Regions from separate parts of the Arthrobacter sp. DNA4 genome, predicted to be linked through region 4. Evidence: riboswitches for the same ligand, from Rfam matches in the RefSeq annotation. Region 4 holds a riboswitch; each other region holds the start of a gene.

Region 1 (7,451 bases), 970 kb from region 4:
TGGTAAGCCCGGATGCCCGGACGAATGAGCTCGTTGGGCGCACGCACGAACTCCTTGCCCCGCTGCGCAGCTCGCAACTGCCCGCGGTCATCGAACACGGCGACCTGAGCCATCCCAACCTGCTTGTTAAACCCGGCGGCGCCCTGCAGGTCATGGACTGGGAACGCTCGCTCACGGATGGAGTCCCCGGGCACGACCTGGTGTTCTACCTCCAGTACTTGAGCGAATCCAGCGAGCAGGCGTTCGCCCGGGAGGCCCAGATGGCGGCCTTTGACAAGGCCTTCGGGAAGGGCGGCTGGGCGCTGGAGCCGCTGTCCAGCCACCTTGGCATGCGGGGAGTGGACCACTCACTCCTCCCGCTGCTGGTCATCGCCACGTGGGCGCGTTCCACCGCCACGCTTGCCGACCGGCTGGCGCAGGAGGCGGAGGCTGATCCGACGCAGGGAAACGGGAAAGTCCGGGCCGCCCTCCAGGCGGACAGGGACTTCTGGTTGTGGCGCCATGTTGTGGAAGCCGCGTAGGGCGGCCACCCGCTAGGAGGTCCGGCTGTCCGCCGCTCCCGGGTTTTCGTGGTTGTGCCGGAAAAGACCCAGGATCTCGTCGTGCAGGTCCCGGTAGCCGAACCGCAGCACTGCGTATACCGCGCCCACTCCGGCCACCACCATGACAACCAGCGTGGGGACCGGTCCCAGGGCATGCCGTGCCAGGTTGACCAGGCCCACCAGGCCCACCGCGGCGCCGCACACCAGGCCCGGAGCGGCGGCCCGCATCATCCGGCGCATCCTTGTGCCCATGACCTTGGCGGCTACTGCCTGCATGCCGAAGGCGAAGACCACGGCCACCACCATCTGGGCGCAGGCGACACCTACGATGCCCCACTGGGTGGCGAAGATCAGGGCCGGGAGGAGGACCACCAGGCGGACCACGGAGATCCAGATGGACAGACCGGGGCGGCCCATCGCCTTGTAGACATCATTGGCCCCGGCGCCCAGGGAGCGGGCGGCCGCGTACAGGGCCAGGAATACCAGGGGCGTGACCGATTCCTCCCATTGCTGCCCGAAAAGGACCGGGACCAGGACGGGTGCCACCACGGCCAGGCCCACACCTGCCGTGATGCCGTACAGCGCCTGCACGGTGACACTCTTCAGGTAGCCGTCCCGCAGCCGCTGCCGGTCGCCCCGGACCTGCGTGTACAGGGGGAACAGGACGGTGGACAGGACAAAGAACACGTTCAGGATCAGGGCCTCCGGCAGCCGGAACGCGAGGGTATAGAGACCCAGGGCGTGTGCGCCCAGCACAATGCCGATGACCAGGTAATCGACGTCGAAGATCGCCCTGGCAAGCATGGTGCTGCTTACCACGGGAGCGCCGAAGCGGACGTTTTCCCCGATGGCGCTTTTGCTCACACGCCAGATTTGCCAGGGCGCCTCGCGGCGGACCAGGAACCAGCAGGTGGCGGCATAGGCCACGGACCCGGCAGCCGTTCCGACGGCGAGTGACCAGGCGCCGTGGCCGGTGAACGCCAGGTAAAGGGTCACCGTTCCCATGGTTGCGGCGCGCAGTACCGGAGCCGCCGTGAGCTGCCTGAACTTCAGGTCCCGGCGCATGATGGCTTCCGGGACGGCGCCGCAGGCCGTGGCAAACACCGAAACGCCAAGGACCTGCACCAGCGGGGCCACGCCGTCCAGCCCAAGAAGGTCCTCCACCGCGTCAGCAGCAAGCAGGGCGGCCAAGGCCAGCACTGCGCCCAGGGCAACGGAAAGCAGCAGCGCCGATCTGGCGATGACCGGTGTCTTGGGCAGGTAAACCAAGGCCTGTCCCACCCCGGCATCGGCGATGGTTTCGGCGTAGGCCATCAGCACCAGCGCCAGGGCGACCAGGCCGTATTCCTCAGGCGAGAGCAGCCGTGCCAGGACCACCGTGGTCACCAGCACGATCACCCTGCCCGAGGCGAAGGCGAGCCCCTGCCACAGGGCTCCCCGGACTCCCTTGCGCTCCAGTTCCCCCGGCGCGTACGTCATGGTTGCCTGTTCGTCCGGGTAAGCTCCCCCGCGGGGGATAAACCAGCCATGGCCGCATGGACTTCCGCCAGGTATTCGCCTGCCACGGTGTCCCAGGTGCGGACTGCGCCTGCGGCCGCCGTTCCCGCAGCGCCGTGGGAAGGCCCGGGCGGTTGCTTGGGAGCGGTGAGGTGTTCCACCACCTCGCGGACAAGTGCATCCTGGCTGTCCCGAACGGCCAGCAGCGGATGCGCGGGAAGTTCCCTCGCGGCCACCGGGGTGGCCACCACGGGCAGACCCGCGGCGAGGGCCTCCAGGACGGAGTTCCGGATTCCTACGCCGTGCTCGTCCGGGAAAACCGCCACATCCGCCCCCTGGAACACGTCCAGGATGGAAGGCACGTTGGCCAGGATGTCCACCCGGGGTCCGGCCAGCGCCTGCACCGCCGGTGTGGGGCGCCGCCCTGCGATGACGAAGCGGGCGTCCGGGACCTCCCGCCACACCAGCGGCGCGATCCTGTTGACCAGTACCGTCGCGCTGTCCGCGTTGGGCGCGTAGTTCAGGCTGCCCGCGAAGCACACCACGGGGGCCTTCCGCTCCCGGCGGGGACCGGTGGCCACCGCCGTGCCGTTGGGGATGCTCGTGACCGCCCTGCCGAGCGTGGCGGACCAGGCCGCTGCGTCCTGGGCTCCGACGGTCAGGAGCCTGGCCCGGGGCGGCAGCTGCCGCTCAGCGCGGGCGGCCAATTGTTCGCGCAGCCGGTAGGCGGGCCGGAAGGTGCGTGCGATCGCGGTATCCATGCCGGCCCGGATGGACCAGGGGTCCACTGTCTGCAGCACCAAGGGACCGGTGATGCAGTGGGACAGGAAAAGGGCGTGGGGGCCATGGATCAGGGTTGCGTCCCGGCTTGCGGACAACCGGGCGGCGGCTGCGCGGGCAGACGGGGTGGACCGCCGGTGTTTTCCCAGTCCCGTAAGGCCGCCCATGGAGCGGGCAAAGGCCGAAAGTTCTTCCCGCGGGGCCAGTTCGTACACGGTATCGCAGCGGTTCCTGATTTCTGCCGGAACCGGAACAGGACCCGAGAAGGTCAGCAGCGTGACGGCAACGTCAGGGGGGAGGTGCAGGATCACTTCGTACGGGATCATCGAGCTTCCATCCCCCAGTTCCGGATCCCGGTTGGGCACGCTTTCCGTCACGTACAGGAGCTTCATTGCAAGAGTGTACTGGATCACATAGTCCCCGGAGGGTTGCTTTAGGCAACCTTGAGGGAAGCCGAAAAAGGGCGACGGCGGGAGGTTCCGCCGTCGCCCTTCTTACCTGGGTGCGTGGCCTGCTACTGCCAGGCGCGCACGTAGTCCACCATCATCTGGGACGGTGCGCCGTAGGCCGGGTTCGTGGAGGAGGCGCCAACATTCAGCACGATGTACTGCGGGGCATTTCCGTCGTCGGTGGGGTAGGACTTGACCTTTACGCCGTCGAAGTACACGTCCGAGGTGTTTGGCATCCGGTGCAGGCCAAAGGTGTGGTACTCGTTGGCCCAGTTGCCGCCCACGCCGCCCTGGTTGTGGGAGCCGGAACCGGAGTGGTAGTTCACGGTCATCCTGGCCTGCAGCACCTCGGCGATGTCATTCTCGCCGGTGACCGGCCACGACTGTCCGGTGGTCCAGAAGGCAGGCCAGTTGTAGAGGCCGTTGGCGTTGCCCGGGAACTTGATCCTGGCCTCGACGTAGCCGGTGGTGAACTGGAAACCGGTCCCCGCCCCGCCCCTCGGGTTGGTGGATACCAGTCCGCCGGAGGTGGATGAGCTGAGGCCCAGGGCCAGGTTCCCGTTGGCCACGGAGACGTTCGCCGGGCTGGTGGAGACCTTGTTCATGGTTCCGCAGCCGGGGGAGAACCAGCAGCCGGACCACTTCGCGGCGTCCAGTCCGGCCCCGTTGAACTCGTCGGCGAAGGTCATGGTCCAGTTCCCGGGGACCCCGGCGGGCGCAGGCGTCCCGCTGCTGGCCAGCTGTGCCGCTGCCGGCGCCACTGCGATCGGGGATTCGGAGGGAGGGGCAGGCGCGGCGGGTGCCGGCACTGGCGCGGGGGCAGGTGCCGGTGCCTCTGCCGGGGAAGGAGCGGCAGCAGGAGCGGCTTCGACTGCGGGGACGGGCGTTGGAGCGTGAACCGGAACGTCCGGAGTTTGGCTGGGTACGGCGCTGCCGGCATCCTCTGCACTTGCCACCCGCGCCACATCCGCGGTTCCGTCACCGTGGGTCAGGCCCAGGCCCAGGGAACCTACGCCGAGGAGTGCTGCGGCAAGACCGGCGGCAAGAGGCCGGCGACGGCGCGCCTGGGCTGGAGCACCGGACCGGGAGGCCGGGGATGTCCCGGCAGGATCTATCTCATTTTGATAACGGTGCGCTGGGTTGGCGCTGCCTTTGCGGGGTGCGGGCATGGAAAAGCTACCTCTCATCGCCTGCGGAGTTAGCTGTCGGGTTCGGATGAGGGCATCCGGCCGCGGGTTGCGGCTTCACCCCAAGGGCGGGCACGTGGCCTCGCCCGGGACGCTCGGGTCCCCCGCCTCTGCCTGGTATCTGGTGTTAATCACGGACGCGGCAGAGTTGGGCGGCATCCGGGACTGGAGCCGGCTGGGGGCGGCCCCCGGACGACCGTACACGAAAGGGCTCCAAGAATCACAATTAGGTAACGGACCTCACTGCGTTGGCGTGGCGCTGCCCGGTCGGCGAAAGTGTATTGGTAACGGACGCCGCTGGCTGCAGGTTTTCCACATGGCTGAACCTCCGGCTGCTGCCCACCTCCAGCGGGGCTAGCCTTGGGTCAAGCGTGAATCGCCTATCGGGTCCAAATGCACTAGGATATTGAAGTCTGTGCTGCGTCCTGCCTCCGTTCCGGCGGCAAGGCATTGCACGGAATCGCAAATGAACCTCCTGTTACGGAAATGCCGTAACCGCTTAGCCCAAAGGAGGTGGGTTCACATATGCGTCCTTACGAATTGATGGTAATCATCGACCCCGAGGTCGAAGAGCGTACCGTTGAGCCGTCGCTTCAGAAGTTCCTGAACGTCATCACCAACGATGGTGGAACCATCGAAAAGGTTGACATCTGGGGCCGTCGCCGTCTGGCTTACGACATCAAGAAGAAGTCCGAAGGTATCTACGCCGTGGTGAACTTCACCGCCAAGCCGGAGACCGCCAAGGAACTTGACCGCCAGCTGTCTCTTAACGAGACCATCATGCGCACCAAGATCACCCGCCCCGAAGAGCAGAAGGTTGTTGCTGAGTAGTTCAGCACCGTCTTCATTCTTTACCCCGCGGGAAACGCACTCTTCACCCAGGATCGAACAAGGAGGCAGTAGATGGCAGGCGAGACCACCATTACGGTCATCGGTAACCTCACCAATGACCCGGAATTGCGGTTCACACCGTCAGGTTCGGCAGTAGCGAACTTCACCATCGCTTCCACCCCCCGCACCTTTGATCGTCAGTCCAACGAGTGGAAGGACGGGGAAACCCTGTTCCTCCGCGCTGCCGTATGGCGTGAAGCAGCCGAGAACGTCGCCGAATCCCTGACCAAGGGCATGCGGGTGATTGTGACCGGCCGCCTGAAGAGCCGTTCCTACGAAACAAAAGAAGGCGAAAAGCGCACCGTTATCGAGCTTGAGGTCGATGAGATCGGCCCCAGCCTGCGCTACGCCAATGCCAAGGTCAACCGCACCCAGCGCTCCGGCGGACAGGGTGGCGGCGGCTTCGGCGGCGGCAACAGCGGCGGTGGCTTCGGAGGCGGCAACTCTGGTGGAAACCAGGGTGGCAACTCCGGTGGAGGCTGGGGCGGCGGCAACCAGCAGGCTGCACAGGACGATCCCTGGGCTACGCCCGGTGTATCCAACGCAGGCGGCTGGGGCAACGGCCCCGATTCCGAACCTCCCTTCTAAAACCCAAATATCGGCCCGGCGCCGGGACTGCAGGGGTGCGCCACGCACCCAAGGCACTGCCGCCGTCGGACCACCACCATCCCGTGGATCAACATCCACGGGCTCCCTAGAATAGGAGCTCCACGATGGCTAAGGCTGAACTCCGTAAGCCCAAACCAAAGTCCAACCCCTTGAAGGCCGCTGACATCACTGTCATCGACTACAAGGACGTAGCATTGCTGCGCAAGTTCATCTCCGACCGCGGCAAGATCCGCGCCCGTCGCGTCACTGGCGTCACGGTGCAGGAACAGCGCAAGATCGCCCAGGCAATCAAGAACGCCCGCGAAGTTGCTCTGCTGCCTTACTCCGGCGCTGGCCGCGGCTAAGGAAGGGATTAACTAACATGGCAAAGCTCATTCTGACCCACGAAGTCACCGGTCTCGGTGCTGCTTACGATGTTGTCGAGGTCAAGGACGGTTACGCACGTAACTACCTGCTGCCCCGCAACTTCGCCCTGACCTGGTCGAAGGGTGGCGAGAAGCAGGTTGAGTCCATCAAGGCTGCCCGCGCCGCCCGCGAGCACGCTTCCCTGGAAGATGCTCAGAAGCAGGCCGCTGCACTGTCCGCCAAGCCGGTCAAGCTGGTCGTCAAGGCCGGCGAGTCCGGCCGCCTGTTCGGCACCGTCAAGCAGGGCGATGTCGCCGACGCTGTTGAGGCCGCTGGCCTTGGCAAGATCGACAAGCGCAAGGTTGAACTGCCCGCACACATCAAGTCGGTTGGTTCCTACCAGGCCAACGTCCGCCTCCACGCTGACGTTGCCGCTGTGATCGAACTGGACGTGGTGGCAGGAAAGTAATTTCCCCACTCCACGTTACGACCCCCGTCGCCGGACTCCGGCGGCGGGGGTCTTTCGTTTGTGCGGTGGTAGCCTGCTCCGGTGAACCCGAACCCCCGTCGCCGCCCCTTCCACCAGGTGGATGTCTTCGCCGGCCTGGCCTACCGTGGCAACCCGCTCGCCGTCGTGCTGGACGCCCAAGGCCTGGACGCGGCAACCATGCAGCACTTCGCCAACTGGACCAACCTCTCGGAAACCACCTTCCTGCTGCCTCCCCGGGATTCCCGCGCCGACTACCGGGTCAGGATTTTTACCGGGACCGAGGAGTTCCCGTTTGCGGGCCACCCGACGCTGGGCTCTGCCCATACGTGGCTGGAAAGCGGAGGGGTGCCAAAGTCCGACGGCTGCGTGGTGCAGGAATGCGCTGCGGGGCTGGTCCGGATCAAGCGCGACGGCGGGAGGCTGGCTTTCGCGGCGCCGCCCCTGACGCGATCCGGCCCCGTGGAGGAGCCCGTCCGCCGGCAGCTGGCAGCGGCGCTGCGGGTGGCCCCAGGCGACATCCTTGACGCGTGCTGGCTGGTGAACGGGCCCGAATGGATCGGTGTCCTGCTGGAGTCCGCCGGGCAGGTGCTGGCCCTGGAGCCGGACCACGCAGCCATGGGCGACCTTAAAATCGGCGTCATAGGGCCACACGCTCCCGGCG
Region 2 (7,451 bases), 160 kb from region 4:
CTACCACGAAGTGGTCCGCGATGGTCTCCGGCGCCAGCCAGGCAGCCAGCCTGGAACTTGCCACGAACACCAACGTCATCGCGCTCGGCGGCTGGAACGGCGGGGATCCGTACCCCACGCTCGCCCAGTTCCAGGACATGGTATCCAAGGGTGAGATCGGATATTACATCCAGGGCGGCGGAATGGGTGGCGGCATGGGCGGCCGGGGCGGCAACTCGGAGGTGGCCGCCTGGGTGCAGGCCAACTTCCAGGCCCAGACCGTGGGCAATTCCACTGTCTACGACCTGACCAAGTAGCCCGCCATGGCCAGCCACTATCCCAGCTCCATGCCTTCAAGCCCAACAACCGGGTTCACGCGCCCCCTCCTGCCCCGTGTGTCGGGAGGGGGCGGGGCCACCACGGCCCAAGGGACCCGGCCCGCCAGCCGGCATCGGGATCCCCTGGCCCGCCGGCGGCACCTGGAACTGGCAGCGCTGCTGGCGGGCGCGGCGGTTCTGTACCTCTGGAACCTCGGGGCGTCCGGCTGGGCCAACGCCTTCTACTCCGCTGCCGCCCAGGCCGGCTCACAGGACTGGACTGCCTGGTTCTTCGGTTCCTCTGACGCCGCCAACTCCATCACCGTGGACAAGCCGCCGGCCTCCCTGTGGGTCATGGGGTTGTCGGTCCGGCTCTTTGGGCTGAACCCGTGGAGCATCCTGGTTCCGCAAGCGCTGATGGGCGTTGCCGCCGTCTGGCTGCTCTACCTGTCCGTGCGCCGGACCGCGGCGCACGCCACCGGAGATGCCACCACCGCCCACCGGGCGGGTTTGCTGGGGGCCGCGGTGTTGGCCCTCACCCCGGTTGCCACACTGATGTTCCGGTTCAACAACCCGGATGCCCTGCTGGTGCTGCTCATGACGGCGGCCGCGTACGCGGTACTCCGCGCGGTCCAGGAGGACCGGCTGCGCTGGCTCCTGCTGGCCGGGGTGTTCCTGGGCTTTGGGTTCCTGGCCAAGCAGCTGCAGGTCCTGCTGGTGGTTCCCGGTTTTGCCGTGGCCTACACGGTTGCGGGGCCGGGCAGGCTGGGCCGGCGCGTGCTGCGGCTGGCCGCGGCGGGGGCGGCGATGGTGGTTTCCGCGGGCTGGTGGCTCGTGGCCGTGCAGCTGACGCCGGCCAACATGCGGCCCTACATTGGCGGTTCGCAGGACAACTCGATCCTGGAGCTGACCCTTGGCTACAACGGACTGGGCCGGCTGACTGGCGACGAAACGGGCAGCGTGGGTGGCGGCAACGGCTGGGGCGTTCCCGGCCTGTTCCGGATGTTCAACAACGAGTTCGGTGGCCAGATCGCCTGGCTGCTGCCCTCCGCCGTGATCCTTGCGGCCGGCCTGCTGTGGGTCGGCCGGCGGGCACCGCGGAGGGATCCGGTGCGGGCGTCCGTGCTGGTCTGGGGCTCCTGGGTGCTGGTGACCGGCCTGGTGTTCAGCTTCATGGCAGGCATCATCCACCCCTACTACGCGGTGGCGCTGGCGCCGGGCATCGCCGGGCTGACCGGCCTGGGTGCAGTTCTGCTGTGGCAACGCAGGCAGCAGGCGGCCGCCGCAATCGGGCTCGCGGCCGCAGTGGCCGCGGCAGCCCTGACGGCGTTCTTCCTGCTGGGCACCACCTCGGCCTACGGTCCGTGGCTGCGGTGGGTGGTCCTTGCAGGCGGGCTGGCCGGGGCAGCAGGCGCGGGCTTCAGCCAGTTCCTGGGCATGCGTTCGGTGCAGCGGACGACGGCGGCGCTGGCCATCGCTGCATCGCTCGCCGGGCCGCTGGCCTTCTCCATCTCCACCGCGTCCACAGCGCACAGTGGGGCAATTGTCAGTGCCGGCCCCATTTCCGGATTCGGCGCAGGGCCAGGTGCCCCCGCCGGCGTCCGGAACAGCCGGAACGGCTCCGGCGCGAACAGCACTGGCGGTACAGGTATTGCGGGGCAGGGCAACACAAACCCGGGCAGTACGGCACAGGGCAATACGGGGCAGGGCTTCCGGCAGCCGAATGCCCAGGGCGGCACGGGCTTCGCCGGCGGCCGCGGGGGTGGCGCGGGCGGCCTCCTGGGTGCGCCCACGCCGTCGGCTGATCTGGTCGCCGCGCTCAAGAGCAGCGCCTCGAGTTACACCTGGGCCGCGGCCGTGGTGGGCTCCAACAACGCCGCAGGTTACCAACTGGCAACGGAGCTGCCGGTCATGGCGGTGGGCGGCTTCAACGGTACCGACCCCTCCCCCACGTTGGCGCAGTTCCAGGACCTGGTAGCCCGGGGAGAGATCCATTACTTCATCGGCGGCGGAGCCATGCGCTCCAACAGCGGTTCCGACGCTGCCACCCGGATCGCGGAGTGGGTGGCAGCCAATTTCACGTCGCAGAGCATTGGCGGCACTACGGTTTACGAACTTACCGGCCACTGACGAGGACGCCCCGTCCCGGGCTGCATGATGGCTTGGCACGCGAGTGCCGGGGCTGCATGATGGCTTGGCACGCGAGTGCCGGGGCTGCATGGTGCCCGGCACGGCAGGTACCCACCCGGCGGGACTGCATGATGCCCGCCCGGGCAGGTCCCCACCCGGATACTCCCCGTCGCAGCCGGGCAACCCGACGCGCTGCCGCCCGTGACTTCCGTTACCTAAATGTGACTTTCACTTGATCTTCCTGTACCGTCGATTGGGTGCGGTCCCCGTTCGGGCCGCATATCCCGGGTTGACGCCAAGCTCTGCCGCTTCCCCGGATTTCCGATTGAGCAACGGCAGAGGCGGGGGACCCACCGTCCCGGGCAATGAATGCCCTTGGGGTTAAGCCAGTACGTGATTTTTCCGTACGGCCGGATGCCCTCATCCGAACCCGACAGCTAACTCCGCAGGTGTGAGAGGCGATCAATCATGTTCAAAAACACGGCAGAAGCACGCCTGCATGCCAAGGCTAAACATAAGGCCACGCAGCAGGCAAAGAAGACCACCCTGGGCCGCCGGGCCGGAATCCTCGCAGTATCCTGCGCGGTGCTGGTTGGGGTCGGCGCAGCCGGCCAGGCCACCAGCAGCATGGCCCCGGTGTCATCAACCCAGGCAACCCAGGCAGCGTCCGATGCCCAGATGAGCATCGAGAAGAGTGAGATCCGTTCCAACCCGGCGGCGAGCCCCGCTCCCGCTGCAATCGCAGTGGCACCACAGGCGGCGGAGCCCGCTCCCGCGGCCCCGGCACCCGCCGCTCCCGCGCCGGTCGCGCCGGCACCTGCACCTGCACCTGCACCCGAGCCCGCCCCGGCTCCGGAGCCGGCACCCGCCGTCGCAATCAACGACCCCGCCGGCGCCCAGGCCTACGCCGCCAGCCAGTTGGCCACGTACGGATGGGGTCCGGACCAGATGCAGTGCCTCCAAACGCTGTGGACCAAGGAATCGGACTGGACCACTACGGCCACCAATCCCAGCAGCGGTGCGTACGGAATCGTCCAGTCCCTCCCTGCTGAGAAGATGGCCAGCTCCGGCGCCGACTACCTCACCAATTACCGCACGCAGATCAACTGGGGCCTGAACTACATCAAGCTCAGCTATGCCTCCCCGTGCGGTGCGCTCAACTTCCACCTGGCGCACAACTGGTACTAGCCACCGCTCCCCTGCGGCTGCGCGCCGAAGGACCACCTTCCGCGGAGCCTCCCCTGCATTGACCGCGGCCGACGGCGCGTGCCGGCTCCCCGCCGTCGTACGCCTTGGGCAGGGCCACAGCAGGGAATTGCAGCGTCATCGACGGCCCGCATCCATAGGGATGCGGGCCGTGGTGCTCTAACCCAGAGTGCCTTAACCTCAGGGTGCTTCAGCTGAAGTGCCTCATGGTGCGGTGTTTGGGGCCGCGGTGCTTGGGGTTGCGTCCGTCCCAGCGTTCCGCCACGGGATGTATTGGACGGACCACTTGTTTCCGTCCGGATCGGCGAAGTAGACAAAGTGGCCCCACGGCAGCACCTCGATGTCACTGACGTCCACACCGTTGTTCCTCAGGTGGTCGTGCGCTGCCTGGATGTCGTCCACCACCATCTGTAGCGTGGTTCCCGTGCCGGGTGGGGCGTCCAGGAGCCCCTCGCCCATGCAGATGGAGCAGGCCGACCCGGGCGGGGTCAACTGCACAAAGCGGATGTCGTCCGAAGGCCGCTCGTCGTAGTCGGCGTTGAAGCCCACCTTGTTGACGTAGAAATCCTTGGCCCGGTCAACGTCGGACACGGGGACATAGACAAGTTCGAGTTTCCAGTCCATCCGCACAGGCTAGCGGCGGGGACGGCTTCAAAAAAGGGTGAAAACTACCCTGCGATGCCGTACAGGCGGTCGCCTGCATCGCCCAGGCCGGGAACAATGTAGGACTTCTCGTTGAGTTTCTCGTCGATGGAGGCCAGGACGATGTGCACGTTTGCGTCGCCCAGTTCCTCCTCCAGCTTGGCCAGGCCTTCGGGAGCGGCCAGCAGGCAGATGCAGGTGACGTCCGACGCGCCCCGCTTGAACAGGAACTTTATGGCCTCGCGCAACGTGCCGCCGGTGGCCAGCATGGGATCCAGGACGAACACCTGGCGGCCGGTCAGGTCCTCCGGCAGGCGCTCCGCGTAGGTGATGATGTCCAGCGTCTCCTCGTCCCGGGCCATGCCCAGGAAGCCCACCTCGGCGGTGGGAACCAGCTTGGTCATGCCCTCCAGCATGCCCAGCCCCGCGCGCAGGATGGGGACCACCAGCGGGGTGGGCTTGGTGAACGCCGTGCCGATGGTGGTGCTGACAGGCGTCTCGATGGTGACGGGCTCCGTGCGGACCTCCCGCGTGGCTTCGTAGGCCAGCAAGGTCACCAGCTCTTCCGTCAGCTGGCGGAAGACCGGCGACGGCGTGTTCTTGTCCCGCAGGACGGTGAGCTTGTGGGCGACCAGGGGGTGGTCAACAACGAGAGTACGCATCCCCCAAAACTATCATCCGGCGGTGTCCTTGTTGTGGCTGCCGCGGGCATGCTCCTTGCCGCCGTCGCCGTGGTGGTGCACTTCCTCGGCCACCACATCCCGGACGATCGGACGGTCGAACGACGGAGCCGCACCGGCGTGCTCCCGCCTGCGGACCAGGTGGAACAGCCTGTGCGCCAGGATCACCACGCCCACCCAGGTGAGGCCCAGCAGCCACCCGGCCATGACGTCCGTCAGCCAGTGGTGGCCAAGGAAGACGCGGCTCAGCCCCATGGCGATGATGAAGAGCGCGCCGGCCGTGATGGCGGTGACCCGTACCAGCATGGTGTTGAACTGGAGGCAGATGAGGTAGGCCACCAGGCTGATCACCACGGTGGTATTTAGGGTGTGGCCGCTTGGGAAGGACGGTGAATCCTCGTAAGGGGGCACCGCGTCCGCATGGTCCGGGCGGGTGCGGCCCACCAGTTTCTTGCCAAAGGTGGTGGCCATGATGGAGACCCCCGCCGCACCGCCGATCAGGACGAGCGGTCGCCAGTTCCGGCTGAGGAACGTCAGCCAGGCGGTGAGGATGCTGGCAAGGATGGGCATGCCGATGCCGCCGCCGATGTTGGTGAAGCCGGTAACGAACGCATCAAGTCCGGGGCTGCGCAGGCTCTCGGCCAGGGCCAGGGCCGGCTTGTCCAGGTTGGCCAGGCCGGCAGAATCCACCACGTTGTCGTACACCTCGGCGCCCAGCAATGCCAGGGACACGATGATGACGCCGCCCACAAGGATGGTGAGGACGAGCGCCGCGTAAGGTTTGAACCAGAGACCTAGCCGATCCCGAAGAGTGTCCATGGTGCCTCCCGGCATCCGTAAGTAACCTGAGTATCCCCGAAACTATCATTGAGCCATGCCGTTGCCCGAAAAGAAATATGATGCCTGGATGGGCCTTGCCCTGGCGGAAGCACGCAGGGCACTCGCCACGGAGGATGTTCCCATCGGCGCCGTGGTGATAGGGCCCGACGGCGGGGTGCTGGGTTCCGGCCGGAACCAGCGGGAGGAACTGGGCGATCCTACGGCCCATGCCGAGGTGGTGGCTATCCGCGAAGCGGCGGGGCGGCTGCAGGAACGGGCACGGCTCGACGGCGGCCGCGGCGACGGCTGGCGGTTGTCCGACTGCACGCTGGTGGTCACGCTGGAACCCTGCGCGATGTGTGCCGGAGCAATTGTCCTGGCCCGGATCCCGCGGGTGGTGTTCGGGGCCTGGGACGAGAAGGCCGGCGCCGCAGGCTCGGTGTTCGACGTCCTCCGCGAACGCCGGCTCAACCACTGGGTTGAGGTGTACCCGGGAGTCCGCGAGGATGAGTGCGCCTTGTTGCTGCGCGGGTTTTTCGCCGGGCACCGCGGAGCAGCCTCTAGTCCTGTTCCGCCAGCAGGGCCAGCACTCCCCTTGCCGTAGTACTCCAGTCCGGAAGGCGTGTCCGCGCCTCCAGCGCTGCCGCGCGCCAGCTTTCCCTGGTGTCCGGGTCCTGAAGCCAGTGGCGCAGGACGCCGGCCAGCAGGCCTGGGCTCTCCTGACCACCTTCCGGAAGTGGCAGAGCTGCCCCGGGAAGCCGGGGTCCGCCGTCGGCCGCTGTTAATCCCGCCAGCCCCAGCGCCTCCACCGCCCCTGTCCCTTCACGGACCAGGACCGGGATGCCGTGGGCCAGGGACTCGGTGACGGCCATGCCGAACGCCTCCTGCCGGGACACCAGGAGGCTGAGATCCGTCCGCGCCCATTCAGCTTCCAGCGCTTCGCCGGCGAGCTCACCGGTGAACCGCACCCGTTCCTGCAGGGCGTTCTCCGTGATGGCAGCCCGGACTTCCCGCGCGTAGTTGGGGTCTGCCTGGTCCGAGCCCACCAGGGACGCGGTCCAAGGGAGGTCCTGGACCAGGGCGAGTGCTTCCACCGCCAGCATCTGGTCCTTGTTGGGCAGCAAGGCGGCGACCACTGCCAGGTGCGGAGGCGTGGAACCGCCGGCTTGGGCTGCGGGGTCGACTCCGGGCAGGGCGACGTGTGCCTGCGGAAGCCCTCTTTCGATCAGGACCGACGCCGCCCAGGTGCTGGTGCAGATCACACCGGCTGCTGCCCTGAGGGCCCTGGCCTCGTCTGCAAGGGCTGATGCGCCTGAACTTTCCGGCACCGGCATATGCACCAGCACCCATGTTTCCTGTCCCGTCCTGGCCGCGGCTTCCAGTTCAGCCGGGGCACCAACGGCCACCAGCCCGTCAACGATCGCCACTGGCCGCCCGGGACCCGCCTCAGGTTCGCTTGTTTCGAGGAACGTGCCCAGCCGGCGTTGTTCCGTGGCGCCGGCTTGCGGCCAGTCCCCCTCAACGCTGATCACGTCTACCGCGGCGCCAAGTTCCCGCAGCCCTTCAACCAGGCGGGCGTTGTAGACGTTGCCGCCTGAGCTGTGGCGGATGTTGCCGGGGACCAGCAGCCGGATGTGGCGCACGGTCAGGCGGTGAGGTCCATGGAATAGGCGGCCCA
Region 3 (7,451 bases), 1.7 Mb from region 4:
CCGGGTGGAGGATGCGCAGGTAGCCTCGTCTGCGGGCCTGGAACAGGTGTGGACGGCGGAAGGTTTCGTGAAGCGCTTCGGCCTTCCCCTGGGGGAACGCGACACGGGCTACGGCCACTCCAGTAAACAGGTGGACGCCGTCAGGGCGCCGCGGGAGCTGTTGCTGGAGTACTACGATGCCGTCCACCGGCAGACCGCCAAGGTCCTGGAAGACATTGCTGATCCGGACCTGGACCGCGTGGTTGACAGGCACTGGAATCCGCCTGTGACCCTCGGAGTGCGGCTGGTCAGCATCCTGGGGGACTGCCTTCAGCACCTCGGCCAGGCCGCCTACGCCAAGGGGCTGCACGCCGGGACGGCAGGCGCCGGCGGTGCGTGAACTGGTGGTATTGGGCACCGCCTCACAGGTCCCCACCAGGACCCGGAACCACAACGGCTACTTTCTGCGCTGGGACGGCGAAGGGCTGCTTTTCGACCCCGGCGAGGGAACCCAGCGCCAGATGATCCACGCCGGCGTCGCGGCCAGCCACATCAACAGGATCTGCCTCACGCATGTGCACGGAGACCACTGCTACGGGCTGCCGGGAGTCCTGTCCCGGATGGCCCTCGACGGTGTGGCACACCCGGTCCACCTGCACTATCCGGCGTCGGGTGACCCGGTGGTCCAGGCCTTGGTGGCCGTGGGTTCGCCCGGCATCGACCTGCGGCTCCATCCGCATTCGGGGGCCGGGCCCGTGGCGGACTGCCTGGAGGTGCGGCCACTGAGGCACCGCATCGAGACATACGGCTACCTGATGACGGAGCCTGACGGACGCACCTTCCTGCCGGAGCGGCTCCAGGCGGCAGGAATCGGAGGCCCGGACGTGGGCCGGCTGCAACGCGACGGCGTCCTTGGGGCAGTCAGGCTGGAGGACGTGAGCGTACCCAGGCCGGGCCAGCGCTTCGCCTTCATCATGGACACCGCGCCGTGCCCCGGCGCCGACGACCTGGCGGACGGCGCTGACCTGCTGGTCACCGAGTCAACGTTCAGCGACGACGACGGCGTCCTGGCACGGCAGTACCTGCACCTTACTGCCGGGCAGGCCGGGGAGTTGGCGGCGTCCGGCGGGGTCCGCACCCTGGTGCTCACCCATTTCTCCGCACGGTACGGTGACGACGTCTCCGTGCTGGAACAACAGGCGCAGGCACGGGCCCCAGGGGTTACCGTGATCGCCGCCAACGACCTTGACCGCATCCCTGTTCCGCGGCGGCGGCAACCAGCGGGAGAAGCAGCGGGCCCAACAACGGCGATAGGGTTAAACCATGACAGCAGCAGCTGAATCCACGGTCACTTTCGATGGCCGTTTCGCCCGGGAACTGGCGGAACTCGCCGTGCCCTGGCAGGCCGAGGAAGCGCCCAGCCCTGAGCTCCTCGTCCTGAACGAGAAGCTGGCAGCGGACCTGGGCCTCGACCCGCAATACCTGCGCAGCCCCGAGGGTGTGCGGCTCCTGGTGGGAAACCACGTGCCGGCCGGTGCCACACCCGTGGCGCAGGCGTACGCCGGACACCAGTTTGGCGGATACTCGCCCCTGCTCGGCGACGGACGGGCCCTCCTGCTGGGCGAGGTCACTGACCGGGCCGGCCGCCTCCTGGACGTCCATCTCAAAGGTTCGGGGCGAACGCCCTTCGCCCGCGCCGGGGACGGCCGTGCCGTCGTCGGGCCCATGCTGCGTGAATACATTGTCAGCGAGGCCATGCACGCACTGCACATTCCCACCACCCGGTCGCTCGCCGTCGTGGCCACCGGGCGGCAGGTCCGGCGCGATGACATGCTGCCCGGCGCCGTCCTGGCGCGGGTGGCAAGCAGCCACCTGCGCGTAGGCAGCTTCCAGTACGCGCGCGCAACCGAAAATATGGACCTCCTGAAACGGCTGGCGGACCACGCCATCAGCAGGCACTACCAGCACGCCGCTGATGCCGCCAACCCCTACCTCGCTCTGTTCGCGGCGGTCGTCTCCGCCCAGGCGGAGCTGGTGGCCCGGTGGATGCTGGTGGGCTTCGTGCACGGGGTCATGAACACGGACAACATGACCATCTCCGGGGAAACCATCGACTACGGCCCGTGCGCGTTCATGGACGCCTTCAACCCGGCCGCCGTCTACAGTTCCATCGACGTCGGCGGACGCTATGCCTACGCCAACCAGCCGGTCCTTGCCGAATGGAACCTGGCCCGGCTCGCCGAGGCCATGCTGCCGCTGATTGACCAGGACCAGGAAAAAGCCGTGGCCCCGGCGGTGGAGGTACTCGGCGGCTTCCGCGGTCAGTACAGCGAGGCATGGACCCGCGGGATGACGGGCAAGCTGGGCCTGGGCGGCGTCGATGAAAGCGGCGCCGCCGGGGCCCTTGTGGATGATGTCCTCGACATCCTGAAGGACGGACCCGTGGACTACACCTTGTTCTTCCGCAACCTGGGCAAAGCGGCTCGCGGGGACCTCCGTCCCGTGCGCGGCATGGTCCTTGACCTGGCCGCCCTCGATGCCTGGCTGGAGCGGTGGCAGGCGCTGCAGCCTGACGCGGAGCTGATGGACAGCGTGAACCCGGCCTACATTCCGCGGAACCACCTTGTGGAGGAGGCGCTGTCCGCTGCCACCGGCGGAAACCTGGCTCCGCTGCAGCAGCTGCTGGAGGCGGTCAGTGAACCCTTCACCGAGCGGCCCGGGCTGGAACGTTACCTGCAGGGGGCGCCCGACGACTTCGGCAGCTACATGACCTTCTGCGGGACCTGACCGAGGCGGCCCGCGGGGTAAAACGAGAGGAGGGTGACAGCCGGTATTCCCGGCTGCCACCCTCCTGCTTCGTCCGGCGCCGCCAACGGCGCCGGACAGTGCGAAGACTAGGCTACGCGCACAGCGGAGTAGCCGCCGAGCCAGCTGATGGAGTGCACCTGCGTGTCGAAGCCGTTGACGCCGCCGCTGACAACCTGGCCGTTGCCTGCGTAAACGCCCACGTGGCCGGAGGTGATGATCAGGTCACCGGGGGCGGGAGCGCCTACGACGGTGCCGTACTGGAAGAACTGGGTGGGGGCCAGATCGCCCACGGACTTGCCGACGGAGCGCAGAGCCTTCTCGACCATGGCGGTGCAATCCTGCTTGAAGCCCAGCTGGCTGTAGGCCGAGGCGAGGATCGCAGCGCCGGTGCCCGTGCCGGTGGTGGATGCCACCGGGGTGGCCGAGGCGTAGGACATGTTCATGCCGGTGTTCGCCGGTGCGGTGGCGGCTGCGGCCTGCACGGGTGCTGCTGCAGGGGCGGGCGCCGGGGCGGCGGTGTAGCCTGCGCCGGGAATCTGGATCTGGTCGCCCGGGTAGATGACCGAGGACAGTCCCAGGCCGTTGGCGGACAGCACGCCGTTGAGGCTGACGCCGTAGGCTGCTGCAATGGCGCCGAGGGTGTCGCCGGAAACGACCGTGTGGACGTTCCCTGCTGCTGCGGCGGGGGCTGCGGCCGGGGCGGCAGGAGCCGAGGTGGCCTGGACGCTGGTCTGCTCAGTGGTGTCCGGGGCGGATACACCTGCATGGGCCGGGGCGCCGACTCCGAAGGCAATGCCGGATGCCGCAGCAACGGCGAGCGCGGGACGGCCCAGGGAGCGGGCCTGGGACTTGGCTGTTACTGCGAGGCCCTCGAGCACAATGGAGCGGGCCGGGGTCGCGCGGTGACGGGCAGTGGTTGAAATTTTTGACACGGTTGATCGCCTCTCCCATGCCTGCGGGGTGAGCTGTCGGGTTCGGGCTGGAGATACCCGGCCGGAAGCAACCCCGCGACGTGCGGAGGCGCTATCGACTTAACCCCAAGGCCACAAGTGGCCGCGGAAACTTGGTTCCCCCGTCCCTGCCAACTGGAGCGGTTGAATCCCATGATCAGCGGCAGGGCTCGGCATGCTGACGGGAATGTCCCGTCTGAGAGGGACACCAAAAGACCATAACCCACGTGCGGCGTGATTGTCACATTTGGATAACATACGAGGTTGTTCTCTCGCATTGGGCAAACGTCTGGACATACACCGCGAGCCAGGGCCTGACCTCAGGTGATACTTTGCCCGTGAAGCACGGTAACAATGTGGAAACAGGCCCCTGCCCTGCGCCCAATCCCGACGGTAAGCTTCGGGACGATGCGCCCGTTCGTGACCTTGGGGAGGCTCCCCCTTGACGGGGGCCTCATGGCGGTTGCCCTGGCCACCCTGGTCAGCAATGCTGCGGCCGCCGAAAAGACGGCCACCGCGCTCACCGCACAGGAAAAGGCCGCCAAGGGCGAGCGGGAACGCCTGTCCGGGGAAGCGAAAGCAAAACTGGACGCCGCACGTTCTGCCCAGGCTTCGCTGGCCGGGCAGGTCGCGGAGGAGCAGCGGCACGGCACTGAGCTGACCGCCCAGCTCGCCACGCTGAAAGGTACGACGGCGGCCATGGAGGGTGGGTACCGGCAGGGCTGGGCTGCACTGGCTGCCTATGAGGCGGCCCAGGCGGCCAAGCGCGCCGCCGCTGAGGAGCAGGCCCGCGGACAGGCGGAGGCCGCAGCCAAGGGTGCCGCAGCGGCAGCCCGGCAGCCCCAGGAGCCCGCACCCCGTGCCGACCCTGCCCAGGCCAATCCGGCCCAACCCGGTCCGGCCCCCGGCGCGGTCAATGATCCCGCCGGGGCGAAAAGCTACGCGTCCGGACGCCTGCCCGCCTACGGGTGGGGCCAGGGCCAGTTCCTGTGCCTGGCCCAGCTGTGGACCAAGGAGTCCAACTGGTTGACCACCGCCACCAACGCCTACTCCGGAGCCTATGGAATTCCCCAGGCCCTGCCCCCGGGGAAGTACGCCAGCGCCGGCGGCGACTGGCTCACCAGCTATCGCACCCAGATCGAATGGGGCCTGGGCTACATCCGTGACCGCTACGGTTCACCGTGCGCGGCCTGGAACCACTCCGTAACCCTGAACTGGTACTGACTGACGCGTTAGGCTGTCTCCATGCCAGATTTCGAACGGTTCCGTGCGCTGCTCGAAGAGGAGCGGGCGCGGCGCCTGGCACTGTTGCCGGCGCTGCGGGCGGACATCGAGGCAGCAAACTCGGCGCGCCAGGGTTCCAATGTCGACGACGAGCACGATCCCGAGGGTGCCACCATCGCCTTCGAACTCTCACAGGCCTCTGCGCTCCTGAAACAGAGTTCGGCGAGCCTGGACCAGATTGAAGCGGCGCTTGCCCGGCTGGCGGCGGGGACCTATGGAACCTGCGCCGTATGCGGGGAGCCCATCGCCGAGGGCAGGCTGGAAGCCCGCCCGTGGACCCCGTACTGCATCCACCACGCGGCGTCCGGGCGCGGGCGATGACCGGTACGGCGGACGTTGTGTCCGCGGCGGCGGATTTCGTGGACCGGACCCTGCAGAACGAGGGCGCCTGGTACCGGGCGGACGACGTCGGGGCACGGCTGGGCGGGGTGCTTGCCTCTTATGGTTCCTCTGTGGGGGCCGTTCGCGGGACCGTGCGCGATGCGCTGCGGAAGTTCAAGGACCTGGACCATGACGGCACGGTCATGCTGGCCTCCGCCCTGTGGGGCCAGCCGCGGCCCGGTTCCCGGCCGGTGTTCGAGCGCCGCCTGGCAGCGGTGGTCCTGCTGCAGTCACGGGTGCGGCTGCTCCGTCACTCTGACCTGACCCGGCTGGAGGGTTTCCTTCGCTCCGCGCAGGCAGCGGACCTGACCGGGCCCCTTCTCGCCGACGTCCTGGTCCCGTTGCTGGCGGGGCTGGGGGAGCGCGAACGGCAGCGGGCAGGCGTTGTCGTGGCGCGGTGGCGGGAAGACCCGGACCCCCAGCTGCGGGCGGCGGCCGACGCCCTTGAAAAAGACTTGACCATTTGAAACGTACCGAGGAGATCCCCATGAATGAGCCGTTTGACCTTGAGCGTTTTGTTGCCGCGCAAAACACCGGCGGAACCTATGAGCAGGCGCTGGGCGAACTGCAGGTCGGCCGGAAGTCCGGGCACTGGATGTGGTTTGTCTTCCCGCAGATTGCCGGGCTGGGACAGAGCGCCACCTCCCGCAAGTACGCCATTTCCTCGCTGGCGGAGGCCCGCGCCTACCTGGACCACGAGGTGCTGGGCCCGCGGCTCCTGGAGTGCGCGCTGGTCCTGGCAAACCACGCCGACCAGTCCGCCGAAGACATTTTCGGCGGTATCGACGCCAGGAAGCTCCGCTCCAGCATGACACTGTTCCTCCGGGCGGCGCCCGGAGAAACAGTGTTCAAGACCGTCCTGGCCCAGTTCTTCAACGGGGAACCGGACCCGGCCACGGACGAGCTCCTGGTACCAGGACGCGGCCGCTGAAACCCGGCTTCTGTCCCGCTGCTGCGCGGGGGGGGGTACGGGGAGCCCAGGGCGCGCTAAGGCGTGGGGCTGCCGCCGTTGACATTGAGCGTCTCGCCCACCACGTAGCTGGACTCGGGCGAGGCCAGGAAGACATAGGCGGGGGCGAGCTCGGCGGGCTGGCCCGCGCGGCCCAGGGGAGTGGACTGGCCAAACTCCGGCAGTTCCTCCTTGGGCTGTCCGCTGCTGACCTGCAGGGGCGTCCAGATGGGCCCCGGGGCCACCGCATTCACCCGGATCCCCTTGGGCGCCAGCTGCTGGGCCAGGCCCTTGGTGAAGTTGTTGATGCTGGCCTTGGTGGTGGCGTAGTCCACCAGCGTGGGGGACGGGTTGTAGGCCTGGATCGACGTGGTGTTGATGATGGTTGAGCCCGCCGGCATGTGCGGCACGGCGGCCTTGGTCACCCAGAACATGGCATAGACGTTGGTCTTCAGGGTGTGGTCGAACTGCTCGTCGCTGATGTCCTGCAGGTCCTCCTGCGCAACCTGTTTCCCGGCATTGTTGACCAGGATGTCAACCCCGCCCAGGACGGCCACCGCCGTGTCCACCAGGTCCCGGCACACGGCGGAGTCCTTCAGGTCGCCGGGGACCTTGACGGCCTTGCGACCGGCGGCCTCAATGATTCCGGCAATGCGGGAGGCGTCCTCCTCTTCCTGCGGCAGGTAGGAAAGCACGACGTCGGCGCCCTCCCGTGCAAAGGCGATCGCCGTCGCTGCCCCGATGCCTGAGTCCGCGCCGGTCACGATCGCCCGGCGGCCTTCCAGCCGCCCGGTGCCCCGATAGGTCTCTTCCCCGAGGTCGGCCTTGGGCGCCAGTTCCGCATCAAGCCCGGGCTCAGGCTGGTGTTGCTTGGGCGGGGAGATCTTTTCGTAGGCAGTCACGGGATTACGGAAGGTGTACTGGTCAGTCATGGTGGTACTCCTGTTCGTGCGGGACGCGGGCTGGTTCATCGCCCGGGATGGTGAAGCAGCCTGGGGCTGCCGAGGGCAACCACTGGAAACTAAGCATGCTTACGTTTCCTACCCTAGGCAGAAGCCCCCTGCCCTGCCAAGCCGCTCCGCGGGCTCAGTCGCGGCGGA
Region 4 (7,451 bases):
CTCGGGCTCAGGCTCAACGACGGGTGCCGGCGTGGTGGTAACCGCAGGCTTCTCGTAGCTGATGGAAATAGTGGAAGCCGCGGAAATCGGGGCGTCGACGACGGATTCAACTTCCAGCTGGGATGCAGGAGCGGAATCGCGCTTGACGTTGGTGTCGGCAGCGTTGGCCGCGATGCCACTGGTCAGGACCAGACCGGAAGCAGCAGCGATGACAGCAGCCTGGCGGCCCATGCCACCGGCATTGTCGCTGACAGCTTTGGCAATGACAGCGATCGAGTTGGTTTTGGTGACCTCGGCGCGGTGCCGTGCGGTAGCACGAGTCGTCATCAGTTCTCTCTTTCGTTTTTCCTTCGAACCGCGGGTAGGCAGGCAAAGGGAACTGGACGCGCCGGCATCTTGGGGGCAAGCCGGCGCATTCCGAACGGGGATGTGGTTTCTAGCGAAAAAGCTTTGGGCAAAGAAATAGCCCTTGGAGCATGAAGCCCAAGAACTACTTGTTGAGGTGGTAGTACGACGAGGTACCGGTGGCTGCAGGCGAGTGGAGCAGCGTGCCCTGGGAAGGGTTGAGTGCGCTGACCATCATGCCGTTGCCGACGTAGATGCCCACGTGCGCGCCGCCGTTCTGGACAACAACGTCGCCCGGCTGCGGGGTGGAGGTGGGGGTCATGATGTTCCACGCGTTGGTGCGGGGGATGCTGATCCCGGCCTGGGCGTAGACCCACTGGACGAACCCGGAGCAGTCCCAGCCGGTGACGGGGCTGGTGCCGCCCCACACGTAGGAGTGGCCGATGCCGGTGTAGGCGATTGCTGCAATGCCGGAGGTTGCGGCGGAGACAGTCTCGGCAGCCTTGGCGGCAGGGGCAGCGTCCTGGCCTGCGGTGGCAGCGGCGTCGCGCTCGGCCGGCGCGGTGGACTGCGGACGCACCGCTTCCACCTTTGGAGCGGCGGTGGTCTTGACGACGGGACGTTCGAAGGAAACCGTAGCCGTGGGGGCGGCAGTGACGGCGAGGGCCGTCTGGGCCGAACCGGACTCGGTGGATGCGGAGACACCAGCGGTGGTGTCAGCTGCGGTGGCGGGCAGGCCCATGCTCAGGATGAGGCCCGACGCGGCTGCCACAACGGCAGCCTGGCGGCCTACGGTCCCGGCATTTGCACTGACGGCCTTGGACACGGCGTCCAGGGGGTTAATGCGAACCGTTTGCGCACGGTGGCGCGCAGAATTATGGCGTGAAGACACGAAGGTAGCCTCTCCCAATGCCTGCGAGGTGAGCTGTCGGATTCGGATGGGAGTCACCCGGCCACTCTGCTTCCTGGGAAGCTCATGACTTAACCCCAAGGCCTTCAGGAAATGAAGGCCAAAATTGGTTCCCCCGCCCCTGCCAGACGATGAAATGCGAACGGACCTTGAGCGGTGGCAGAGTTAGGCAATCCACTCAAGAGCGTCAACTTCGGAAAAGTTGACGCGAGTTAGACGGTACAGCAGTTTTGTTTCAATGTCACATTCAGGTCACGGCAGGTCCCTGCGATCTGAGAGTGGACAATCATTCGGCTACAGCCAGCCCATGGGATCGACCACTTCGCCGTTGACCTGGACCTCAAAGTGCAGGTGGCAGCCGGTGGATGCGCCCGTGGTGCCGCTGAGTGCCACAACCTCGCCACGGGAGACGGTCTGGCCCACCTTGACGTTGAACGACGACAGGTGGTTGTAGGTGGTCTCCAGCCCGTTGCCGTGGTCGATGACCACCCGGTTTCCACCGCCATACTGGTGCCAGCCCGCGAAGGTCACGGTGCCGGTCGCGGCCGCCAGGACGGACGTTCCGCACTGTGCCACGAAGTCCTGGCCGCGGTGGAAGTCTCCGGAGCCGCCGGTGATGGGGCTCACGCGGTAACCAAAGGGCGAGGCGGTGGTGAGGGATGCCAGCGGTGCGGCCAGGGTGCCGGCCGAGGCGGCCCGCGTGACGGAGCCGGCGGACTGGGCGCTCAGGAGCTGCTTCAGCTTCCCGTCGGGGTCGGCCTGGGTCACCACTGCCGAACGGCTGAAGTCGATTTGGGCGCCAACATCAGCGGAAATCTGGGGCTGCGGGCTGACGGCGGAGGCTGCCAATGGCGCGTTGCCGGCGGCATCCGTGGCCATGACGGGGCTGGTGGCGGGCACTGTGACCGTCAGAACCAGGCCGGTGGCGGCCAGGGCGATTCCAGCTTTCTGGCCAATGCCACTGGCGGCGGCGAACTCCGTCACCTGCCGGAACGGACCCCGGCGGCGGCGCGCATCGCGATGCAGATCGCGGGGACGCTCCGCTGCGACATCTTCGACAACCCGGGGTGCCGAAGGGGGGCCTGCGGCGCGGCGGCGGCCCCGGGAGGTCTGCGTGGTCAAGAAGGGTTCCTCTCTGGAAAAGCCTGCGGAGTTAGCTGTCGGATTCGGGTCAGAGAGATCAAAGACCCGGCCCGTCATGGGCAAGCTTCTGCACAGGGGTATTCCCGGAAGAATCCTTCGCTGGAGAGGCTTGCTGCTGACGGACTTCACCCCAAGGCAGTCCCCCGCTGCCAATTGTGGTTCCCCCGCCTCTGCCAGTAACGACTCGTGCACCCGATCCGCTGGCAGAGCTCGGCTCCGGATCGGGTAACGCTTAAGTATCAACGATTGCTTCCACTATAGGGCCTTAAGACCCTAGGTAACAATTCCGTTATCTTTGCGTGGAAGCTCTGCGCTGGGGTATTGGGACGCGGCTCAGGGCTGCTTAACAGCGACAAAAACATGCGCGGCTACCTCAGGCGGCAACTCCAGCGCACCTTCGATTCCGGACACCCGCACGGAGATGTAATCTCCCACGCGTTCCAGCCCAACGGCAGCGCCGGGCCGGATCCCGCCTTCGTCCAGTTGCGCCAGCAGTTCCGGCTCCACCTGGATTGGCTCAGCCAGCCGGCTGATGGTCACTGCAGAGGCGGGACCGTATCCCTTCATGGCCTCCACCAGGCTGATGGCTCCGTCGGGGAAGCCGGTGGCCGGTTGTCCGCCCAGGGCAGCGAGGCCGGGGATCGGGTTGCCGTAGGGCGATTCGGTGGGGTGGTCCAGCATCTCGTAGATGCGCCGCTCAACGCGCTCGCTCATGACGTGTTCCCAGCGGCAGGCTTCGTCGTGCACGTAGGCCCAGTCCAGACCGATAACGTCAGCCAGCAGGCGTTCGGCCAGCCGGTGCTTGCGCATGACTTCGGTGGCCCGCTTGCGGCCCGTGTCCGTGAGTTCAAGGTGCCTGTCGCCGGAGACGACGACGAGTCCGTCGCGTTCCATCCTGCCGATGGTCTGGGACACCGTGGGGCCGGAGTGGCGCAGACGCTCGGCGATACGGGCCCGAAGGGCAACGATGTTTTCTTCCTCAAGCTCCAGGATGGTCCTGAGGTACATCTCCGTAGTGTCGATCAGATCCGTCATCCAGCTCAGCTCCTCGAGCGCAGTACCTTGCGTTGTCCCACCGTACCGCCTGTTCCCGCGAGGTAGTCCGGGGCTAGCTTAGCCTATTTTGACTTTGTCCGAATAGCTGGCCCCGGGCAGCCACCCACGAACGGGACCGTCTCATTGTCTGGACTTTGCCCCCTCCGGCTCCCGCACCCACTGCCCTTCAGGCAGAATGGAACAGGCCTTCCGCGCAGCCATCGCGCGCTGCGGCCACCCCTTACCCGCCCGTCCGGACCAAAGTTTTCGTCCCCGCCGAATTGGAGCACCTGTGAGCGACACCAGCATCACGATCCCCGCCGACCTCCTGCCCAAGGACGGGCGGTTCGGCGCCGGCCCGTCAAAGGTCCGCCAGGAACAGATCGATGCCCTGGCAGCAGCGTCCAAGACCATCCTCGGCACCTCGCACCGCCAGGCGCCGGTCAAGAACCTGGTCGGATCGGTCCGCGACGGGCTGAGCCGGTTCTTCCGTGCCCCGGAGGGGTATGAGGTGGTCCTCGGCGTTGGCGGCTCCACGGCCTTCTGGGACATCGCAAGCTTTGGCCTGGTGGAGAAGAAGGCCCAGCACCTCTCCTTCGGTGAGTTCGGGTCAAAGTTCGCCGCAGCCACCAACAAGGCGCCCTTCCTGGAGGCCTCCTCGATCATCAAGTCCGAGCCCGGCACCCGTCCGGCAGCGCAGGCCGAGGCCGGCGTGGACGTCTATGCCTGGCCGCAGAACGAGACCTCCACCGGTGTGGCGGCCCCGGTCGCGCGCGTCTCCGGAGCTGACGAGGGATCGCTCGTGCTGGTGGACGCCACCTCGGCGGCCGGCGGCCTGGACGTGGACATTGCGCAGAGCGACGTCTACTACTTCGCCCCGCAAAAGAACTTCGCCTCCGACGGAGGCCTCTGGCTTGGCCTGTTCTCCCCCGCCGCCATCGAGCGTGCCGCGCAGGTCAAGGCCAGCGGCCGCTGGATCCCGGATTTCCTGGACCTCCAGACCGCCATCGACAACTCCCGCCTGAACCAGACGTACAACACGCCCTCGCTGTCCACACTGGTCACCCTGGACGCCCAGGTCCAGTGGCTGAACTCCAACGGCGGCCTGGACTTTGCCGCCGCGCGCACCGCTGACTCCGCAGGGCGCATCTACAGCTGGGCCGAGGCTTCCGACTTCGCCACCCCGTTCGTGGCCAACCCGGAGGAACGCTCCAACGTCATCGCCACCATCGACTTCGACGAAACGGTTGATGCGGCAGTTGTGGCGAAGATCCTGCGCGCCAACGGCATCGTGGACACTGAGCCCTACCGGAAGCTGGGCCGCAACCAGCTGCGCATCGCCACCTTCGTGGCCATCGAGCCGAGCGATGTCTCGGCCCTGCTGTCCAGCATCGACTACGTGGTGGGCGAGCTGCGGAAGTAGGCACGGAATACAGGTACGGATAACGTACGACGGCGCCGCCAGGGTTCTTCCCGGACGGCGCCGTTTTTCGTTGTCCCCGGCAAAGGGGTGGCCGGTTTCCCGGCGGAGGTGCGGTCAGGCTCCTGCCTGGGTGCCGGCGTCGTCCGTCACATACCGGGCCTCTTCCGCTGGTTCCTGGCCGTCCGCCGCAGGACCCTCCGTTTCAGAGCCGTCCGTTTCAGGGCTTTCCGCTTCAGAGGAGTCCGCTTCAGGGGAGTCCGCTTCGGATTCCTGCTGCTGGTCCTCGGGGCGGACGCGTTCGGCCCAGGGCACCCACTCGGGGGCGAGGATGGAATCCTCGGACGGCAGCAGGCCCAGCTCATTGACCGTAACCACCTTGGAGCGCGAGTTGCGGGTCAGCACCGCGTACCACTGCCACCCTGCGTAGCCGGGCAGCCTCGACTCGAACAGGTGCGTGACCAGCCGGTCGCCCTCGCTCTTGGCGGCCAGGTGCGGGCCGATGGTAGCCGCCGGCGTGATGCCCTCCACTGCGGTCCGGGCAGTGTCCACCGCCGCGGCCAGGAAAGCGTCCGGCTTGCCCGTACGCCACACGGGCACGCCGGCCTTGCGCTTGGGCGGAGTCTTGGCAGCCTGCTCCTGCACTGGCGTGCCCAGCTGTTCAGAATCGGGAGTCATGGGCGCCTAAACGTCCAGCTCGTCGGCGACCTTGCGCAGGGCGGCAGCAATGGCCTTGCCCTTGTTGCCCTCCGGGTACTTGCCCTTGGACAGGGTCCCCGACAGGTTGTCCAGGACGGTCACCAGGTCCTGCACCAGCGGGGCAAGATCCTTTGCGCTGGGGCGCTTGGCCTTGGCAATGGAAGGCGTCTTGTCCAGCACCCGCAGGCCCAGTGCCTGGGCACCCTTGCGCCCGTCCGCTACGCCGAACTCCACCCGGGTGCCGGCCTTCAGCTCCGTGACGCCCTCGGGCAGCGACGACTTGGGCAGGAAGACCTCCTGGCCGTCTTCTCCCGCGAGGAACCCAAAGCCCTTGTCCTTGTCATACCACTTGACCTTGCCGGTAGGCACGTAATCAACCTTCTTCGTTCTGCTGTCATGAGACACGGCGGCTGCCACCGCATCCGCATTGTTGTGCGGGTTCAGGGTATGGCAAACGGAAACCGTGTTGGTCTGTATGCTTCAAGGTTATCCTGCCGCATGGCCTATTGATGCTTTGGGGAGCACTGTTCCGCCGCAGGCGCAAGGCCCCGGCTTTTACCCGCACCGCTCCGGGCGCGGTAGCGTTGCGTCCATGACTCCCTCGCGTTACCGGCGGCCGTTGATGGTCCTCGCCGCAGTTGTGGCCGTGCTGTCCCTGATAGCCGTGGCAGCTGTCATGGCGCTTGCCTTCGACGGCTCGGTAGCTCCTGCCTGGATCACGTACACCGCGCTTTACGGCCTGCCGGTGGCCTTCATCCTGATGCTCCTGCTGGTCCTGGACGGTGTTGCCGCCCGGCGGCGGGCGGGAAGGGCACAGCAGCGGTAACGTTGGACTGATGTCCCTTATTCGCGCGCTTGGCAAGGACCTGGAGGCACGCAGCGACGATTCGTTGCGTGCGCTGTTCGCCGCGCGGCCGGACCTTATTTCCCCTTCCGTCCCGGACTTTGCCGCACTGGCGGCACGCGCCAGTTCCCGCGTCAGCGTCCAGCGCGCCCTGGAGCGGCTCGACCGGCCGCACATGCAGGTCCTGGAAACCCTCCATCTGTGCACCAACACCGACACCGGACACAGTGCGTCCGCTGAAGGCGTGCACAGACTGATCCACGGCTCCGCCTTGGCTACCGTCACCCAGATCCTGGGCACCCTGCAGGAGCTGGCCCTGGTGCACCCCGCCCCTCCCCCGCACGGCACCCCTTCCCCTGCTGCCGACCAGCCGTTCTACCTCCCGGCGGGCTCGCTCAAGGACGTGGTGGGGATCTATCCGGCCGGCCTGGGCCGCAGCTATACCGAGCTGGTCCGCCTGCAGCCGGCCTTCGCCCAGCGGGCCGTGCAGCTGGTCTCCGAGCTGCACCACAGCGGGTTCGCAATCCACGAAGCCACCACGCCCATGGAGGCTGCCCTGGCCCTTCAGCACTGGACCTCCTCCCCGGAGGCGCTGCGGGACATCCTCGCCGGCGCCCCGGAGCGGACGACGGCGCTGCTCGCCCGGTTCCGGAACTGGGCCATGGGTGCCGTCCCCCAGGCGCAGCGGAAAGCGTCGGTCACCACGGAGGGCGCCGACGTCGGGCCCGTTGACTGGCTCCTTGCCCGCGGGCTGCTGGTTCCGCTGGACGCCGCCCACGTGGAGCTGCCCCACAGCGTGGGACTGGCCCTCCGCGGCGGCTCGATCATCAACGATTTCACTCTTGCGCCACCGGTCCCCGAGCTTGGCCGGACAACGGCGGCGCTGCGCAGGAATGCGGCCCTGAGCTCCATCTCGGAAACCCTGCGGCTGGTCTCGGAACTGCTGCATGCCGTCCGGGAGCACCCGCTGGCCACGCTGCGCAGTGGAGGTGTGGGTGTCCGTGAGATACGCCGCCTGGCAGAGCACCTGCGGATTGACCAGGGTGCGGTGGGCC

What was found. Region 4 has a riboswitch for cyclic di-AMP ahead of NMQ03_RS04230 (C40 family peptidase). Riboswitches for the same ligand answer to the same signal wherever they lie in the genome.
Region 1: it holds a riboswitch for cyclic di-AMP, as region 4 does, so the genes downstream of both, NMQ03_RS20760 (family 16 glycosylhydrolase) here and NMQ03_RS04230 (C40 family peptidase) in region 4, are expected to answer to the same signal.
Region 2: it holds a riboswitch for cyclic di-AMP, as region 4 does, so the genes downstream of both, NMQ03_RS03570 (hypothetical protein) here and NMQ03_RS04230 (C40 family peptidase) in region 4, are expected to answer to the same signal.
Region 3: it holds a riboswitch for cyclic di-AMP, as region 4 does, so the genes downstream of both, NMQ03_RS11780 (LysM peptidoglycan-binding domain-containing protein) here and NMQ03_RS04230 (C40 family peptidase) in region 4, are expected to answer to the same signal.

What each region holds. Positions count from the first base shown of each region.
Region 1 covers NZ_CP101466.1:4,477,288-4,484,738, reverse strand. Annotated here, with positions in the region: gene NMQ03_RS20775 (aminoglycoside phosphotransferase family protein) at 1-521, shown strand, start outside; gene NMQ03_RS20770 (oligosaccharide flippase family protein) at 534-2,021, opposite strand; gene NMQ03_RS20765 (glycosyltransferase family 4 protein) at 2,018-3,211, opposite strand; gene NMQ03_RS20760 (family 16 glycosylhydrolase) at 3,334-4,437, opposite strand; cyclic di-AMP (ydaO/yuaA leader) riboswitch at 4,441-4,592, opposite strand; gene rpsF (30S ribosomal protein S6) at 4,981-5,286, shown strand; gene NMQ03_RS20750 (single-stranded DNA-binding protein) at 5,359-5,934, shown strand; gene rpsR (30S ribosomal protein S18) at 6,060-6,299, shown strand; gene rplI (50S ribosomal protein L9) at 6,317-6,769, shown strand; gene NMQ03_RS20735 (PhzF family phenazine biosynthesis protein) at 6,851-7,451, shown strand, end outside.
Region 2 covers NZ_CP101466.1:731,712-739,162, reverse strand. Annotated here, with positions in the region: gene NMQ03_RS21085 (hypothetical protein) at 1-296, shown strand, start outside; gene NMQ03_RS03575 (glycosyltransferase family 39 protein) at 303-2,426, shown strand; cyclic di-AMP (ydaO/yuaA leader) riboswitch at 2,728-2,889, shown strand; gene NMQ03_RS03570 (hypothetical protein) at 2,895-3,614, shown strand; gene NMQ03_RS03565 (glyoxalase superfamily protein) at 3,837-4,256, opposite strand; gene upp (uracil phosphoribosyltransferase) at 4,301-4,936, opposite strand; gene NMQ03_RS03555 (phosphatase PAP2 family protein) at 4,949-5,773, opposite strand; gene NMQ03_RS03550 (nucleoside deaminase) at 5,829-6,377, shown strand; gene NMQ03_RS03545 (glycosyltransferase family 4 protein) at 6,334-7,451, opposite strand, start outside; gene NMQ03_RS03540 (6-carboxytetrahydropterin synthase) at 7,419-7,451, opposite strand, start outside.
Region 3 covers NZ_CP101466.1:2,558,437-2,565,887, reverse strand. Annotated here, with positions in the region: gene NMQ03_RS11795 (DUF664 domain-containing protein) at 1-379, shown strand, start outside; gene NMQ03_RS11790 (ribonuclease Z) at 372-1,319, shown strand; gene NMQ03_RS11785 (YdiU family protein) at 1,303-2,766, shown strand; gene NMQ03_RS11780 (LysM peptidoglycan-binding domain-containing protein) at 2,874-3,719, opposite strand; cyclic di-AMP (ydaO/yuaA leader) riboswitch at 3,723-3,893, opposite strand; gene NMQ03_RS11775 (hypothetical protein) at 4,146-4,961, shown strand; gene NMQ03_RS11770 (TraR/DksA C4-type zinc finger protein) at 4,983-5,342, shown strand; gene NMQ03_RS11765 (DNA alkylation repair protein) at 5,339-5,869, shown strand; gene NMQ03_RS11760 (DUF1810 domain-containing protein) at 5,890-6,333, shown strand; gene NMQ03_RS11755 (glucose 1-dehydrogenase) at 6,390-7,283, opposite strand; gene NMQ03_RS11750 (metallophosphoesterase) at 7,438-7,451, opposite strand, start outside.
Region 4 covers NZ_CP101466.1:888,853-896,303, reverse strand. Annotated here, with positions in the region: gene NMQ03_RS04235 (NlpC/P60 family protein) at 1-327, opposite strand, end outside; gene NMQ03_RS04230 (C40 family peptidase) at 491-1,171, opposite strand; cyclic di-AMP (ydaO/yuaA leader) riboswitch at 1,242-1,437, opposite strand; gene NMQ03_RS04225 (M23 family metallopeptidase) at 1,550-2,377, opposite strand; cyclic di-AMP (ydaO/yuaA leader) riboswitch at 2,382-2,624, opposite strand; gene NMQ03_RS04220 (metal-dependent transcriptional regulator) at 2,732-3,433, opposite strand; gene serC (phosphoserine transaminase) at 3,726-4,856, shown strand; gene NMQ03_RS04210 (DUF3027 domain-containing protein) at 4,971-5,531, opposite strand; gene NMQ03_RS04205 (cold-shock protein) at 5,538-5,921, opposite strand; gene NMQ03_RS04200 (hypothetical protein) at 6,145-6,378, shown strand; gene NMQ03_RS04195 (helicase-associated domain-containing protein) at 6,389-7,451, shown strand, end outside.